4 regions of the Streptomyces sp. NPDC002790 genome follow, and region 1 is predicted to be linked to each of the others. Evidence: riboswitches for the same ligand, from Rfam matches in the RefSeq annotation. Region 1 holds a riboswitch; each other region holds the start of a gene.
What was found. Region 1 has a riboswitch for cobalamin ahead of ABT004_RS20955 (ribonucleoside-diphosphate reductase subunit alpha). Riboswitches for the same ligand answer to the same signal wherever they lie in the genome.
Positions count from the first base shown of each region.

Region 2: another riboswitch for cobalamin. It lies ahead of nicT (Nickel transporter NicT); the one in region 1 lies ahead of ABT004_RS20955 (ribonucleoside-diphosphate reductase subunit alpha).
Region 3: another riboswitch for cobalamin. It lies ahead of ABT004_RS15940 (cobalamin biosynthesis protein); the one in region 1 lies ahead of ABT004_RS20955 (ribonucleoside-diphosphate reductase subunit alpha).
Region 4: another riboswitch for cobalamin. It lies ahead of ABT004_RS04035 (FecCD family ABC transporter permease); the one in region 1 lies ahead of ABT004_RS20955 (ribonucleoside-diphosphate reductase subunit alpha).

Region 1 is NZ_JBEOVM010000046.1:14,974-18,173, reverse strand. It holds gene ABT004_RS20955 (ribonucleoside-diphosphate reductase subunit alpha) at 1-1,508, opposite strand, end outside; cobalamin riboswitch at 1,816-1,946, opposite strand; gene ABT004_RS20950 (GNAT family N-acetyltransferase) at 1,998-2,498, opposite strand; gene mctP (monocarboxylate uptake permease MctP) at 2,604-3,200, opposite strand, start outside.
Region 2 is NZ_JBEOVM010000001.1:170,639-173,838, reverse strand. It holds partial or broken gene ABT004_RS00800 (GTP-binding protein) at 1-473, opposite strand, end outside; partial or broken gene ABT004_RS00795 (GTP-binding protein) at 466-699, opposite strand; gene nicT (Nickel transporter NicT) at 846-1,964, opposite strand; cobalamin riboswitch at 1,997-2,212, opposite strand; gene ABT004_RS00785 (inorganic diphosphatase) at 2,379-2,882, opposite strand; gene ABT004_RS00780 (GNAT family N-acetyltransferase) at 2,948-3,200, opposite strand, start outside.
Region 3 is NZ_JBEOVM010000028.1:64,520-67,719, forward strand. It holds gene ABT004_RS15930 (inorganic phosphate transporter) at 1-788, shown strand, start outside; gene ABT004_RS15935 (hypothetical protein) at 822-1,043, shown strand; cobalamin riboswitch at 1,129-1,276, shown strand; gene ABT004_RS15940 (cobalamin biosynthesis protein) at 1,315-2,277, shown strand; gene ABT004_RS15945 (cobyric acid synthase) at 2,274-3,200, shown strand, end outside.
Region 4 is NZ_JBEOVM010000004.1:95,269-98,468, forward strand. It holds gene ABT004_RS04030 (ABC transporter ATP-binding protein) at 1-372, opposite strand, end outside; gene ABT004_RS04035 (FecCD family ABC transporter permease) at 452-1,531, opposite strand; cobalamin riboswitch at 1,640-1,761, opposite strand; gene ABT004_RS04040 (ATP-binding protein) at 2,104-3,200, shown strand, end outside.

The DNA of each region.
Region 1 (3,200 bases):
CGCCAGCGGGAGTTGGAGCGGCCCGCCTGGTCGGTCGGGTAGAAGTTGATGTCGACGACGCGGTCGAGGAAGGTGACGGCCGTGTGGACGGTGTCGTCGAGGCGCTGCCAGTCGATGTCGCCGGTCTTCGTGTCGACGAAGGAGCCGAGGTTGACCGAGCCCAGGTTGCAGACGGCCGTCTCCCCGTCGTCCGTCACCTCGAGGATCTCCGTGCAGAGGTTGGAGGAGTGGACCGTGTGGCCTGGCTCGGCCGTCTGGTTGGCGGTGCGGTTGGCGGCGTCCTTGAAGGTCAGCCAGCCGTTGCCGGTCTGCGCGAGGGTGCGCATCATGCGGCCGTACAGGTCCCGGGCGGGGATGGTCTTCTGGGCCAGCCCGCGGGTTTCGGCGTCTCGGTACGCGGCGTCGAACTCCTCGCCCCACAGGTCGACGAGCTCGGGCACGTCGGCCGGCGAGAACAGCGACCACGGCTGGTCCGCGTTCACGCGGCGCATGAACTCGTCCGGGATCCAGTGCGCGAGGTTGAGGTTGTGGGTGCGGCGCGCGTCCTCGCCGGTGTTGTCGCGCAGTTCCAGGAACTCCTCGACGTCGGAGTGCCAGGTCTCCAGGTAGACCGCGGCGGCGCCCTTGCGGCGGCCGCCCTGGTTCACGGCGGCGACGGAGGCGTCGAGCGTCTTCAGGAACGGGACGATGCCGTTGGAGTGCCCGTTCGTGCCGCGGATCAGTGAACCGCGGCTGCGGATGCGGGAGTACGAGAGGCCGATGCCGCCTGCGTGCTTCGAGAGGCGGGCGACCTGGTGGTACCGGTCGTAGATCGAGTCGAGCTCGTCGAGCGGGGAGTCGAGGAGGTAGCAGCTCGACATCTGGGGGTGGCGGGTGCCGGAGTTGAAGAGGGTGGGGGAGGAGGGCAGGTAGTCGAGGCGGCTCATGAGGCCGTAGAGGGCGGCCACTTCGTCGAGCGCGCGGGTGGAGTCGTCCTCGGCGAGGCCCGCGGCCACGCGCAGCATGAAGTGCTGCGGCGTCTCGATGACGGAGCGCGTGATCGGGTGGCGCAGCAGGTAGCGGCTGTGCAGGGTGCGCAGGCCGAAGTAGCCGAAGCGGTCGTCGCCCGCGACGTCGATGAGCGCGTCGAGGCGCGCGGCGTGCCCCTGTACGAATGCGGCCGTGCGGTCCGCGATCAGGCCCTCGCGGTGGCCGACGGCGACCGACTCGGTGAAGCTCGTGACGCCCTGTGAGGCGGCCTCCGCGGCGATGGAGCGGGTGAGCAGGCGGGCGGCGAGCCGGGAGTAGGCGGGGTCCTCGGAGATCAGTCCGGCGGCGGCCTCGGTGGCGAGATCGCGCAGCTCCGCTTCATCGGCCCGCGCCGAACGGCCGCGCAGCGCGGCGGCGGCGATCCGGCCGGGGTCGGCGTCGGGGAGGTCGGCGGTCAGCTCGGTCAGGGTGCGCAGGAGTGCGGCACCCGGGCCGTCCTGGGGGGTGGCTGAGACCGGTTCGGCGGGCGCGATGGTCACGTGGAGGCTCTCCCTCGCTCGGGCGGGGCCTTTCGGCACACTCGCGTCGTCGCCCGAAGGGCGGCCCCGCGGTGTCTGGTGCGTGCGATCGCAAGGCGCCGGACGGGCCTCGTAGCGGAGCTACTAGGTCTGTCCGGCAACGCCGCGAGCGTGCGTGCCAGACGCCGCGGGGCAGACGCGAGTGTGCCGAAAGGCCCCGCGGGCCTGCGGGGAGGAGGTGGCAGCGCGGGCCGCGCACGCGCAGGGCGGGCCCTCGTCCACCGGCCCTTTCCGCGAGGCCCGGACGTCTTCGACGCCCGGGCCGGTCGGCTCGGGCGTGCCGTCGACAGGTCATCGGACTCACGCGGGCGTTTTTGTACGCCTACGCACACCGTTGCGGGACAGTTCCGGATTCGCACCGGATTCCCCTGTGGTGACAGCGAGAGTGAGCATACATGTTGTGTCGGGCTTTCGCTTCAGCCCCATATGTTGTGTCGGCCGACCGAACCGTCAGTCTGCCGCCAGCTTCAACTCGTACGCCCGCAGCGTCACTTCCGGGATCGGCGACCAGTCGCGGTCCGGGATCCGGGTGAAGCCGAGGCGCTCGTAGAGGCGGTGGGAGGCGGTGGCGAGCGGCTGCGTGCACAGCACCACCGCCGACTTCCCGGCTGACCGGGCCCGGTCGATCACGGCCCGCACGAGCGCCTCGCCGACGCCCTTCCCGCGCGCCTCCACGTCGACGGCCAGCATCCGGAACTCGGCCTCCGAGGGGCGCGCGAGGTCCGCGTACGGGTGGTCGTGCGTGGGGACGTAGGTGACGCCGCCGAGGACGCGGCCGTCGGGGTCCTCGGCGACGAGCACTTCGGCCTGACCGGCGCGTTTCTCGACGTCGCGCAGTTCTGCGGCGTACCAGTCGTCCTCGCCGAACGCGAGGAGGCCGCTGCCCAGGTAGGCGCGGGCGCTCAACTCGCCCAGTACGGCGTATTCATCGGGGCGCACTGTTCTGATCACGACGCCATGGTTACGCGACCCCGGGCCGTGGCCGCAACGCTTTCCGGAAAATGTGTCGGGCCCCTCCGAAGCGGAGGGGCCCGACACACGTACGGAAGGGCGTGCTTAGTGACCAGCGCCCGCGCCGACCGTCGGCAGGTCGCGCTTGACGCCCTTGTCGCCGGCGTCGGCCGTGTAGTCCTCGGCGGTCGTCTCGTCGACGCCGTCCGGGGCGTTGACCGCCTTGAGGACGAAGGTCAGGACGACGGTGACGACGATGTTGAGGACGAACGCCGTGAAGCCGATGTAGCCGATCTCGCCGATGCCGGGGATCTCCGCCGACGAGCCGCCGAAGTGCTTCTGCGTCGGCGACGCGACACCCCACGCGGCGAGCGTGCCGTAGACCATGCCGACGGCCCAGCCGGCGAGCAGCGCCCAGCGGTGGAACCAGCGCGTGAACAGGCCGCCGACCAGGGCCGGGAAGGTCTGCAGGATCCAGATGCCGCCGAGCAGCTGGAAGTTGATGGCGACCGTCTTGTCCATGGTCAGGACGAAGACGAGCGCGCCGACCTTCACGAGCAGCGAGACCAGCTTGGAGACCTTGGTCTCCTGCGCGGGCGTCGCGTCCGGCTTGATGAAGTCCTTGTAGATGTTGCGCGTGAACAGGTTCGCGGCGGCGATGGACATGATGGCCGCGGGGACCAGCGCGCCGATGCCGATGGC
Region 2 (3,200 bases), on a different contig from region 1:
ACCCGGGCCGCGGGGGTCAGCCCGTCGACCGTGGTCCATGCCCCGCCGTCCGTGCGTTGCCCCGTCGGCACGGCCCGCAGTCGGGTGATCAACGACAGTACCGCTCCGTACAGGTCGGCCGGGATGTCCAGGCGGAAGTGGTGCATCGGTTCGCACACCGCCGTGCCCGCGCGCGTGAGTGCGCTCATCAGGACCAGCGGGGTCAGCCCGCGGAAGTCGCCCGCCGTGCTCGACATCGACTTGTCGAAGACGGCGTGCGCGTGGCTCTGTCGCGGCGCGTATCCGGAGTGCGTCAGCGTCACCGTGCAGTCGGTGACCTGCCAGCAGAGCATTCCCTGGCGCAGCGTCCTGTGCACGGCCTCCTCGATGGCCTTGATGAAGGCCAGGGGGAGGGAGCCGAGTTCGATGCCGAGCCGAAACGCGACGCCCGAGCCGATCGGCGCCGGGTCGACCCGCAGACCGATGGTGGCCAGGCGTGTCCACGAGGTTGACGTTCGTGCCGGCCACCGGGAACGACACCACGGCCGACTTGATGGTGATGCCGCGCCGGCGCTCCAGGTCGAGGGAGTCGGTGCGGGTGCTTCCGTCGTCGACGCGGCCGAGCTCGTCGATCACCCCGGCCGTGTGCAGGAGGCGCTCGGTCAGGCTGGTCTTACCGGCGTCGACGTGCGCGAGAATGCCCAGATTCAGAGTGTGCACTGACAGTCATGTCCATGGGGGAGAGGGCAGGGGCCTTCTGAAGGAACATGTCTGTCGTGCGCATGGATCGGTCCTCACGGTAGGGGCGCGCGGGAATGCCGCTGCGATCAGTGCAGCAGTGGACCGCGCGCGCCCCGGCAACCGAATTACGTGCCGTCGGCCATCCTCGCCGACCACCGCTGCTCGACCCTCGCCAGGCGCCAGTAGGCGATCGCCGCGACCCACACGACCACGAACAGGCCCACGATCACGTACCCGACGTTGTCGAGGTCGAGACCGGCGATCCACCCGGTGACGGCGTCACTCAGGTCGAGCTTGTCGTGCAGGACGCCGACGAGTTCGATCGTGCCGATGAAGAACGCCACCGCGATCGACAAGCCGGTGATGGTGAGGTTGTAGAACACCTTGCGCACAGGGTTGGAGAACGCCCACTGGTAGGCGAAGTTCATGAACGTGCCGTCGAGCGTGTCGAACAGGCTCATGCCCGCGGCGAACAGTAGCGGCAGGCACAGGATCGCGTACCACGGCAGGCCCGCCGCCGCGCCGCTGCCGGCCATCACCATCAGCGTCACCTCGGTCGCGGTGTCGAAGCCGAGACCGAAGAGGAAGCCGAGCGGGAACATCTGTCCCGGCCGGGTGATGGACTTGGTGAAGCGGCCGAGGATCCGGTTCATGAAACCGCGGGAGTCCAGGTGCTCCTCGAGCTTCCGCTCGTCGTACGAGCCCGCGCGCATCGCCTTGAAGACCTTCAAAATGCCCATCAGGGCAACGAGGTTGAGCGCCGCGATGAGGTACAGGAACGTACCGGACACGGTCGTGCCGACGACGCCGAGTACCTGGTGGGTGCCCGAGTTGTCGTTCAGCAGGGTGCCGGCGAGCGCAGCGCCGCCCGCGACCAGCGCCGCCATCGCGACCACCACGCTGGAGTGGCCGAGCGCGAACCAGAAGCCGACCGAGACGGGCCGCTTGCCGTCCGCCATCAGCTTGCGGGTGGTGTTGTCGATGGCCGCGATGTGGTCGGCGTCGAAGGCGTGCCGCATGCCGAGCGTGTACGCCGTGATGCCGAGGCCGATACCGAAGGCCTTGTTGCCCACTTCGTAGTGCTCGGGGACGACGAGCAGGAACAGCACGCCGAACGCGACGACGTGCAGCGCGGCGATCACCGCGATCAGGCCGGCCGTGCGCAGCGTGTCCTCGCGGCGCCAACGGAAGGCAGGGGAGGGGGAATTCAGGGCAGGGTTCGGGGAGTTCCCGGGCAGGGTCATGCGTCGATCACGCTCCAGCACCTCGTGGAATGACTTCGTGAGATGCCGCGGCCGGTCTCCTGGCTTACGGGCGTGCCCGCCGCTCCGGCCTTCCCAGTGGCCGACGGCCGCCAGTGGCGTACAGGGTGGAACGGCGCGCTCCGGACGGCGCTGTCCGAAACCCGATCACAGTGGCGAGGGCCGCTCCGGAATGGGCCCCTTGGGGGCCGTCACCGGTCTTCCCGAGCACCACGGCCCGGCCACCCTACTAGGGGCCTGTATTGGGTTCTACTCTGGGCTCGCGGGGGCTGGCGCCTCCGTCTCCGGTGTTGTCGTCGGTCGACGACGCTCCGCGTCGCCTCCCTCCTCCGCCTTGGATCCGAAGGCGCCAGCCCCCGCTCCCTGATCCAGACCAGAACCCAATACAGGCCCTACCTACCCTGAAGCGCGCTGACGGGCCCGGTCGATCTCCTCGTAGGCCTTCTCCCGGCCCTCCCAGTGGGAGCCGTCGACCGATTTGCCGGGTTCCAGGTCCTTGTAGACCTCGAAGAAGTGGGTGATCTCCAGGCGGTCGAACTCGGGGATGTCCTCGATGTCCCGGGTCGCGCCGTGCCGTGGATCGTGCGCGGGCACGCACAGCACCTTCTCGTCCGGGCCCTTCTCGTCGCTCATCACGAACATGCCGATCGCCCGGCACTCGATGACGCAGCCGGGGAACGTCGCGTCGCCCGTCAGGACGAGTGCGTCCAGCGGGTCGCCGTCGCCGCCGAGCGTGCCCTCGATGTAGCCGTAGTCCGCGGGGTACTGCGTCGACGTGAACAGCATCCGGTCGAGCCGGATCCGGCCGAGATCGTGGTCCATCTCGTATTTGTTCCGGGACCCCTGCGGGATCTCCACGATCACGTCGAACGCCTCGGCGCGTGCCTGACTGCTGCCCAATGTGGCCTCCTTGCCGCATTCCGACGCCCACGAGTGTGCGCTGTACCGGGCAAGGGCGGAAGACCTCAGACGGCCGGAGGAATGGCGAATTCGAGTTCGGGTCGGTCCCAGGCGACGGCCGGCGGGCGCGCGGGCACCGTGCCGGTGCGGTGTGCGCCCATGGAGCGGTAGAAACCCTCGGCGGGCGGGTGCGCGACGACGCGGACGTGGTCGAGGCCCGCGGCCAGCGCCTGGGCCCGCATGTGGTCGACGAGCAGCCGCCCGATGCCCCGGCCCTGCGCCTCGTCCGCGACGAACATCAGGTCCAGCTCCGGCGGC
Region 3 (3,200 bases), on a different contig from region 1:
CCGCGAAGGGGTACCGCGCCGGGCAGATCGCCTCCGCCGGGCTCGTATCGCTCGCGCACGGCACGAACGACGCGCAGAAGACGATGGGCATCATCACCCTCGCGCTGATCACCGGCGGCGTCATCGGGCACGACGCCGACCCGCCGCTGTGGGTCATCGTCTCGGCCGGTATGGCCATCGCCCTCGGTACGTACCTGGGCGGCTGGCGCATCATCCGCACCATGGGCAAGGGCCTCACCGAACTCGCGCCGCAGCAGGGCTTCGCGGCGCAGACCAGTGCGGCGACCGCGATCCTCGCCTCCTCGCACCTGGGTTTCTCGCTCTCCACCACGCAGGTCTGCTCCGGCGGTGTGATGGGCGCGGGCCTCGGCCGCAAGGGCGGCGTCGTCCGCTGGTCGACCGCCACCCGGATGTTCATCGCGTGGGGCCTGACCCTGCCGGCCGCCGGCCTGGTGGGCGCGGGCGCCGAGTTCCTGACCAAGCAGGGCGCGTGGGGCATCGGCCTCACCGCGGCGCTGCTCGTGACCGGCTCGGCGATCATTTGGAAGCTCTCGCGTCGCAACTCCGTCGACCACACCAACGTCACGGCGGACGAGCCGCACGCCGCCCCCGTGCAGGAAGCGCAGGAGGCGCAGGAAGCCCCGGGCGTCGTCACCGCCGCGATCGCCTCGGTCACGCCGCCGCCCGCGGGCACGGTCGAGTCGGCCGAGTCCGAGGCGAAGATCACCGACCGGCCGAAGGCCGGAGCGGTGAACGATCCCGCGCGCCCCGCCGGCGCCACGCTGTAGTCAGCGCTGTAGCTCAGAAGGAAGCAGGCAGGAATGAAGATCGACTGGGCGGCCCTCGGCTCCGTGTTCGGCGTCTCTCTCGTGGTCACCGTGGCCCTCGTCGGCCTGTTCACCCTCGGCATCGTGGGCCTCTCCAAGCGGGAGTCGGCGGCGCGTGACGGTGGCTCGGCCGCGGTCGCGACATCAGGGGCGTATGCCTGCTTCGCGCTGTGCGCGGCGGCCGTGGCCTACGGGATCTATCTGATCGTGGCCTGAGGCGACATCAGGGCCCTTCGGGGGCGGGGTGCGGGGCGTTCGGCGTCCCGTGCCCCGCCTTCGTGCGTACGCCTCAACAGCAAGTTGACGTGCCAACTCGCAGCGTGGTGGACTTCCCCCGCCATATACGGCAGCAGTTGAGGAAGCCGGTGCGAATCCGGCGCGGTCCCGCCACTGTGAGCCCCCTCCTTCGAAGGGGCGAGCCAGGAACTCTCGCTGCCGGTCTCGTCGAACCAGGGCGTGGACACCCTGAGTGAGGACACCTACCGCCATGCTTGCCCCACGCGGCAACTGGCGGCGCGAGCGCGTGTATGCGTGCGGTGCCGCCGCCGGGATCTTCGCCGACCTTCTTCTTGGCGATCCGCGCCGTGGGCATCCCGTCGCCGGATTCGGGCGCGCCGCCGGGGCCGTCGAGCGCGGGCTGTGGCGTGACCACCGTGGCGCGGGCGCCCTGCACACCGTGGTGTGTGCCGGAGGCGCCGTCGCTCTCGCCGCCGCCGCGACCCGTGTCGTACGCCGCTCCCCCGCCGCGTCCCTCGCGTTGACGGCCGCCGCCACCTGGGCCGTCGTCGGCGGCACCTCGCTGGGCCGCGAGGCCCGCGGCGTGGGGTCCGCGCTCGATGCCGGAGACGTGGAGCTGGCGCGGGAGCTGCTGCCCCGGCTGTGCGGCCGTGATCCGCAGGGGCTCGACGCCGACGGGATCGCGCGCGGTGTCGTCGAGTCCGTCGCCGAGAACACCTCCGACGCGGTCGTGGGCGCGCTCGTGTGGGGCGCGCTCGGCGGAGTGCCGGGCCTGGTCGCCTTCCGCGCCGTGAACACGCTCGACGCGATGGTCGGGCACAAGTCCGCGAAGTACCGGCGGTTCGGCTGGGCCTCGGCCCGCCTCGACGACGTGGCGGGCTGGCCGGGGGCCCGGCTGACCGGTGTCCTCGCCGTCCTCGCCGGTGGCAGGCCCCGGGAGGCGCTGGACGCGTGGCGGGCGGACGCCGGGCGGCATCCGAGCCCGAACGCCGGTGTCGTCGAGTCCTCCTTCGCGGGCGCGCTCGGGGTGCGGCTCGGCGGGACCCTGGCGTACGGCGGGCGGGTCGAGCACCGGCCGGTGCTGAACGCGCCGGGGCGTGCGGTCGAGGTACGTGATGTGGATCGGGCCGTGCGGCTGTCACGGCGGGTGTCTCTGTTGGCGTTGGGAGTCTGTGTGGGTGCGCGACTGGTACGGGCGCGGGTGCGGCGATGAGCGGGCGTGGAGACGGTGTTCGACGAGGCGGCGGGCTGCTCGTCGCCGGGACGACCTCCGACGCCGGGAAGAGTGTCGTCACCGCCGGGATCTGCCGGTGGCTGGTGCGGCAGGGCGTGAAGGTCGCGCCGTTCAAGGGGCAGAACATGTCCCTGAACTCGTTCGTGACCAGGGAGGGTGCCGAGATCGGGCGGGCGCAGGCCATGCAGGCGCAGGCCGCGCGGGCGGAGCCGAGCGCGCTGATGAATCCGGTGCTGCTCAAGCCGGGGAGCGATCGCAGTAGTCAGGTCGTGCTCATGGGCAAGCCTGTCGGCGAGTTGAGTGCCCGGGGGTATCACGGGGGGCGTCAGGCGGCGCTGCTCGACACCGTGGTCGGGTGTCTGGAGGAGCTGCGGGCCACGCATGACGCCGTGATCTGTGAGGGCGCGGGCTCGCCCGCGGAGATCAATCTGCGGCGGACGGACATCGTGAACATGGGGCTTGCGCGGGCCGCGCGGCTTCCGGTGCTTGTGGTCGGCGACATCGATCGGGGTGGGGTCTTCGCCTCGTTCTTCGGGACGACCGCGCTGCTGGCTCCCGAGGACCAGGAGCTTCTTGCCGGGTATCTGGTGAACAAGTTCCGGGGTGACGTGAGCTTGTTGGAGCCCGGTCTCGACATGCTCAAGTCCCTTACGGGGCGGGACACTTACGGGGTGCTGCCGTTCCAGCACGGCCTCGGCATCGACGAGGAGGACGGGCTTCGGGTGTCCCTTCGGGGTGCCGTACGGGAGTCCGTCGTGGCGCCGCCCGTGGGCGAGGACGTGCTGCGGGTCGCCGTGTGCGCGGTGCCGTTGATGTCGAACTTCACCGATGTGGACGCGTTGGCCGCCGAGCCGGGTGTCGTGGTGCGGTTCGTGGACCGGGCCGAGGAGCTCGTCGACGCG
Region 4 (3,200 bases), on a different contig from region 1:
GCCCGCCTGTTCCAGGGCCTGTCGGCAGACCTGCCGGTCACGGGCGGCATCGCGTTCGCGGTGCGGCAGGCGGCCCATGGCGACGATCTCGGTAACGGTGAAGTCGAAGTCCGCCACCGACTCCTGCGGCAGCGCGGCGATCAGACGCGCCGCGGCCCGGGGTGTCATGCCGTGCACGTCCTCGCTCTCGACCGTGACGACTCCCGCGTCCGGCCGCCGCGCCCGATAGACGCACCGCAGCAGCGTCGACTTGCCGCTGCCATTGGGGCCGACGAGACCCACGAAGGTGCCGGCCGCCGCGCCGAGGGTGACCTCGTCGACGATCCGCGCCCCCGCCGCCTCGACCGACACACCTTCGACGTCGAGCCGCATGACTCCTCCTCAAGAACAAGCTTCGGTACGTGTACGTGTACGTGTACGGATACGGGGCGGGGCCGAGGGACGGGCGGACTCAACGGCCCGTCAGCGCATGGCCACCGCGCCGCATGAGCAGGAGGAACGCGGGGACACCAAGGGCAGCCGTGACCACACCCACCGGGAGTTCGGTCGGTGCGAGCAGCACCCGTGACAGCACGTCGGCCCACACGAGCAGGACCGCCCCGGCGAGCGGCGCGATCGCGAGCACGCGCGCGTGCGAGGCGCCCACGAGCATCCGCACGAGGTGCGGAACCATCAGCCCGACGAAGCCGATCGCCCCGCTCACGGCGACGACCGTGCCCGTCACGGCGGCGGTCACGACGAACAGTTCGCGCCGCAACCGGTCCGGTGGCACGCCCAGGGCGGCCGCCGTCTCGTCGCCCATCGAGAGCGCGTCCAGCGAGCCCGCCCGGAGTCGCAGCCACAGCCAGCCGACCACGACCGTCGCGGCGGCCAGCGGGACCTTCGGCCACGTCGCACCGCCCAGACTGCCGAGCAGCCACATCATCGCCGCGCGCGCGGCCTCGCCCCGCTCGGCGCCGAAGACCATGACGGTGGTGACGGCCTGGAACCCGTAGGCGAGCGCCGTACCGGTCAACACGAGGCGCAGCGGGCTGAGTCCGAGCGGGGAGCGGGCCACCAGGTAGACCACGACGGTTGCGGCGAGTGCCGACACGAAGGCCGAGAAGGAGAGCGCCCAGACGCCGAGTCCGGCCAGTGCTCCGAAGAGGATGACGGCGTTGGCGCCGACGGCGGCGCCCGAAGAGATGCCGAGTACGAAGGGGTCAGCGAGGGCGTTGCGCACCAGCGCCTGCACCGCGACGCCGACCGCGGCGAGCCCCGCGCCGACGACGGCGGCGAGCACGACGCGCGGGAACCGGATCTCCCACACGATGGTGTAGGCCCCCGCGTCGTCGGCGCCGAGACTCCCGCCACTGAGCCCCGCCCACATGAGGCGCAGCACCTGTGCCCAGCTCATGCCGGCCGCGCCGAGCCCGACCCCGCACGCCAACGAGACGGCCAGGACGAGCACGAGAGCGACCGCCAGCGGGACAGCCGGTATGCGCCCACGCGAGACATCGGTGGGGGCAGCGGGAGCGGCGGTGCGGAGCAACACGGGCGAACATCCTCCGGGTTGGCGCCACCGGAGGAAGGTGCAGGGCGCCAGCAGGACCCGCAGGGTTTCTGGCTGTCCCTGCTCGCAGTCCACGGCGAGCGGTCGACGGGTCACGCACCTGCCGCGGGTGATCGGACTCGCATGGCCAGGCAGGCCACGCACACCGTTGCGGGTCAGCGCCGGATTCGCACCGGCTTCCCCCGCGGGAGGCAGGCGCAGCCTAGCAAGCCGGGAAGGGCGGCCAGGCTCCGGCCGGGGTGTTCCCCGCATGACGCGCATCACGTGTGTGAGCCGGGAACCCGGCCACATCCGTACCCGACCAACGGAGTCCGACCAGGGGATGGCCGATTATCGATCATCGCTGTGGCGGAAACCATGCCGCCGCGGACGCGAATAGTCCGTTTCGCTTCAACGGGGCTATGAGGCAAGGCGGTTGAGCCGCAGCGGCCCTGGTAGCATCCCCGCGGCGATCTTGATCAACTCACCCCGCGCGCCGACTTGACACTGCCGCGGGGGGAGAGCGGGGGTACGGGTCGCCGATCTATCTGCCCGTGCCAAGAGAGGCGTCCATGACACACGCACTTGTGTGGTGCCTGGGTGCGATTGCGCTGATATCCATCGTCGCAAGCGTTGCACTCATAGCCCGTACCCGAGCGCTGACCGACAAGAGACGTCAGGACGCAGAGGAACAGCAACAACGACTGGACCAGGCCACCGCGCAGATCGCGGCCCACCAGTCCGAACTGAAGAGGTCCCGCGCGGAGCGGGACGGCGTCATCGCCGAGGCGCGGGCGGCCGCGGAGGACAGCACGAAGTCGGTCCTCAAGGGGGCGGCCAGCTTCCTGCAGAGCCTGGCGGCCGAGCAGACCGCGCTGCTGGACAGCGTGCAGCGCAAGTACGGCGGCCACGAAGTCCTCAATGACCTCCTGGACGTGCACCACGCCAACGCTCAGATGGCGCGCAAGGCCCAGGGCATCGCGGTGATGTGCGGGGCGCCGCTGGGCCGCCGCAACCGGCCGGCCAGCGTGTACGACGTGGCGCGCAGCGCCCAGGGCCAGATCCGCAACTTCCAGCGCGTGTCGATCATGCAGCAGCCCGGTTTGGCCCTCAAGGCCACCGCGGTCGCGCCGGTCGCACTGGCCGTCGCCGAACTGCTGGACAACGCGGCGAGCTTCTCGCAGCACGACGCCCCGATCGAGGTCACGTTCCAGCGCGTGCAGGGCAACCTGTGCATCGTCATCGACGACGCCGGCGTCAGCATGAGCGACGAGGACCGCCAGCGTGCCACCACCCTGCTGTCCGGCGACGAACCGCCGCAGCTGCAACAGCTGGGCACCCAGCCGAAGTTCGGCTTCCCGGTGATCGGCCTGATCGCCCGTCAGTACGGCTTCAAGGTGGACGTCTCCGGTGTGTCCCGCTACGGCGGTGTGCGGGCCGTCGTCCTGCTGCCCGAGGAGTTGTGGACCATGGAAGAGGCGACCCCCAAGGCTGCGCCCACCCCCACCCCCACCTCCGCTCCCGCACCGGCCGCACACGTCGCGCCCTCGCCCGTTCGCCAGGGACCGAGCCGTTCCGAGGTGGCACCCCAGCGCACCCCGAACGGTCTGCCCAAACGCGCCAACCGCCAGTCGCCGAACACCCCCGCAGCTCCGGCGGACATGCCCCA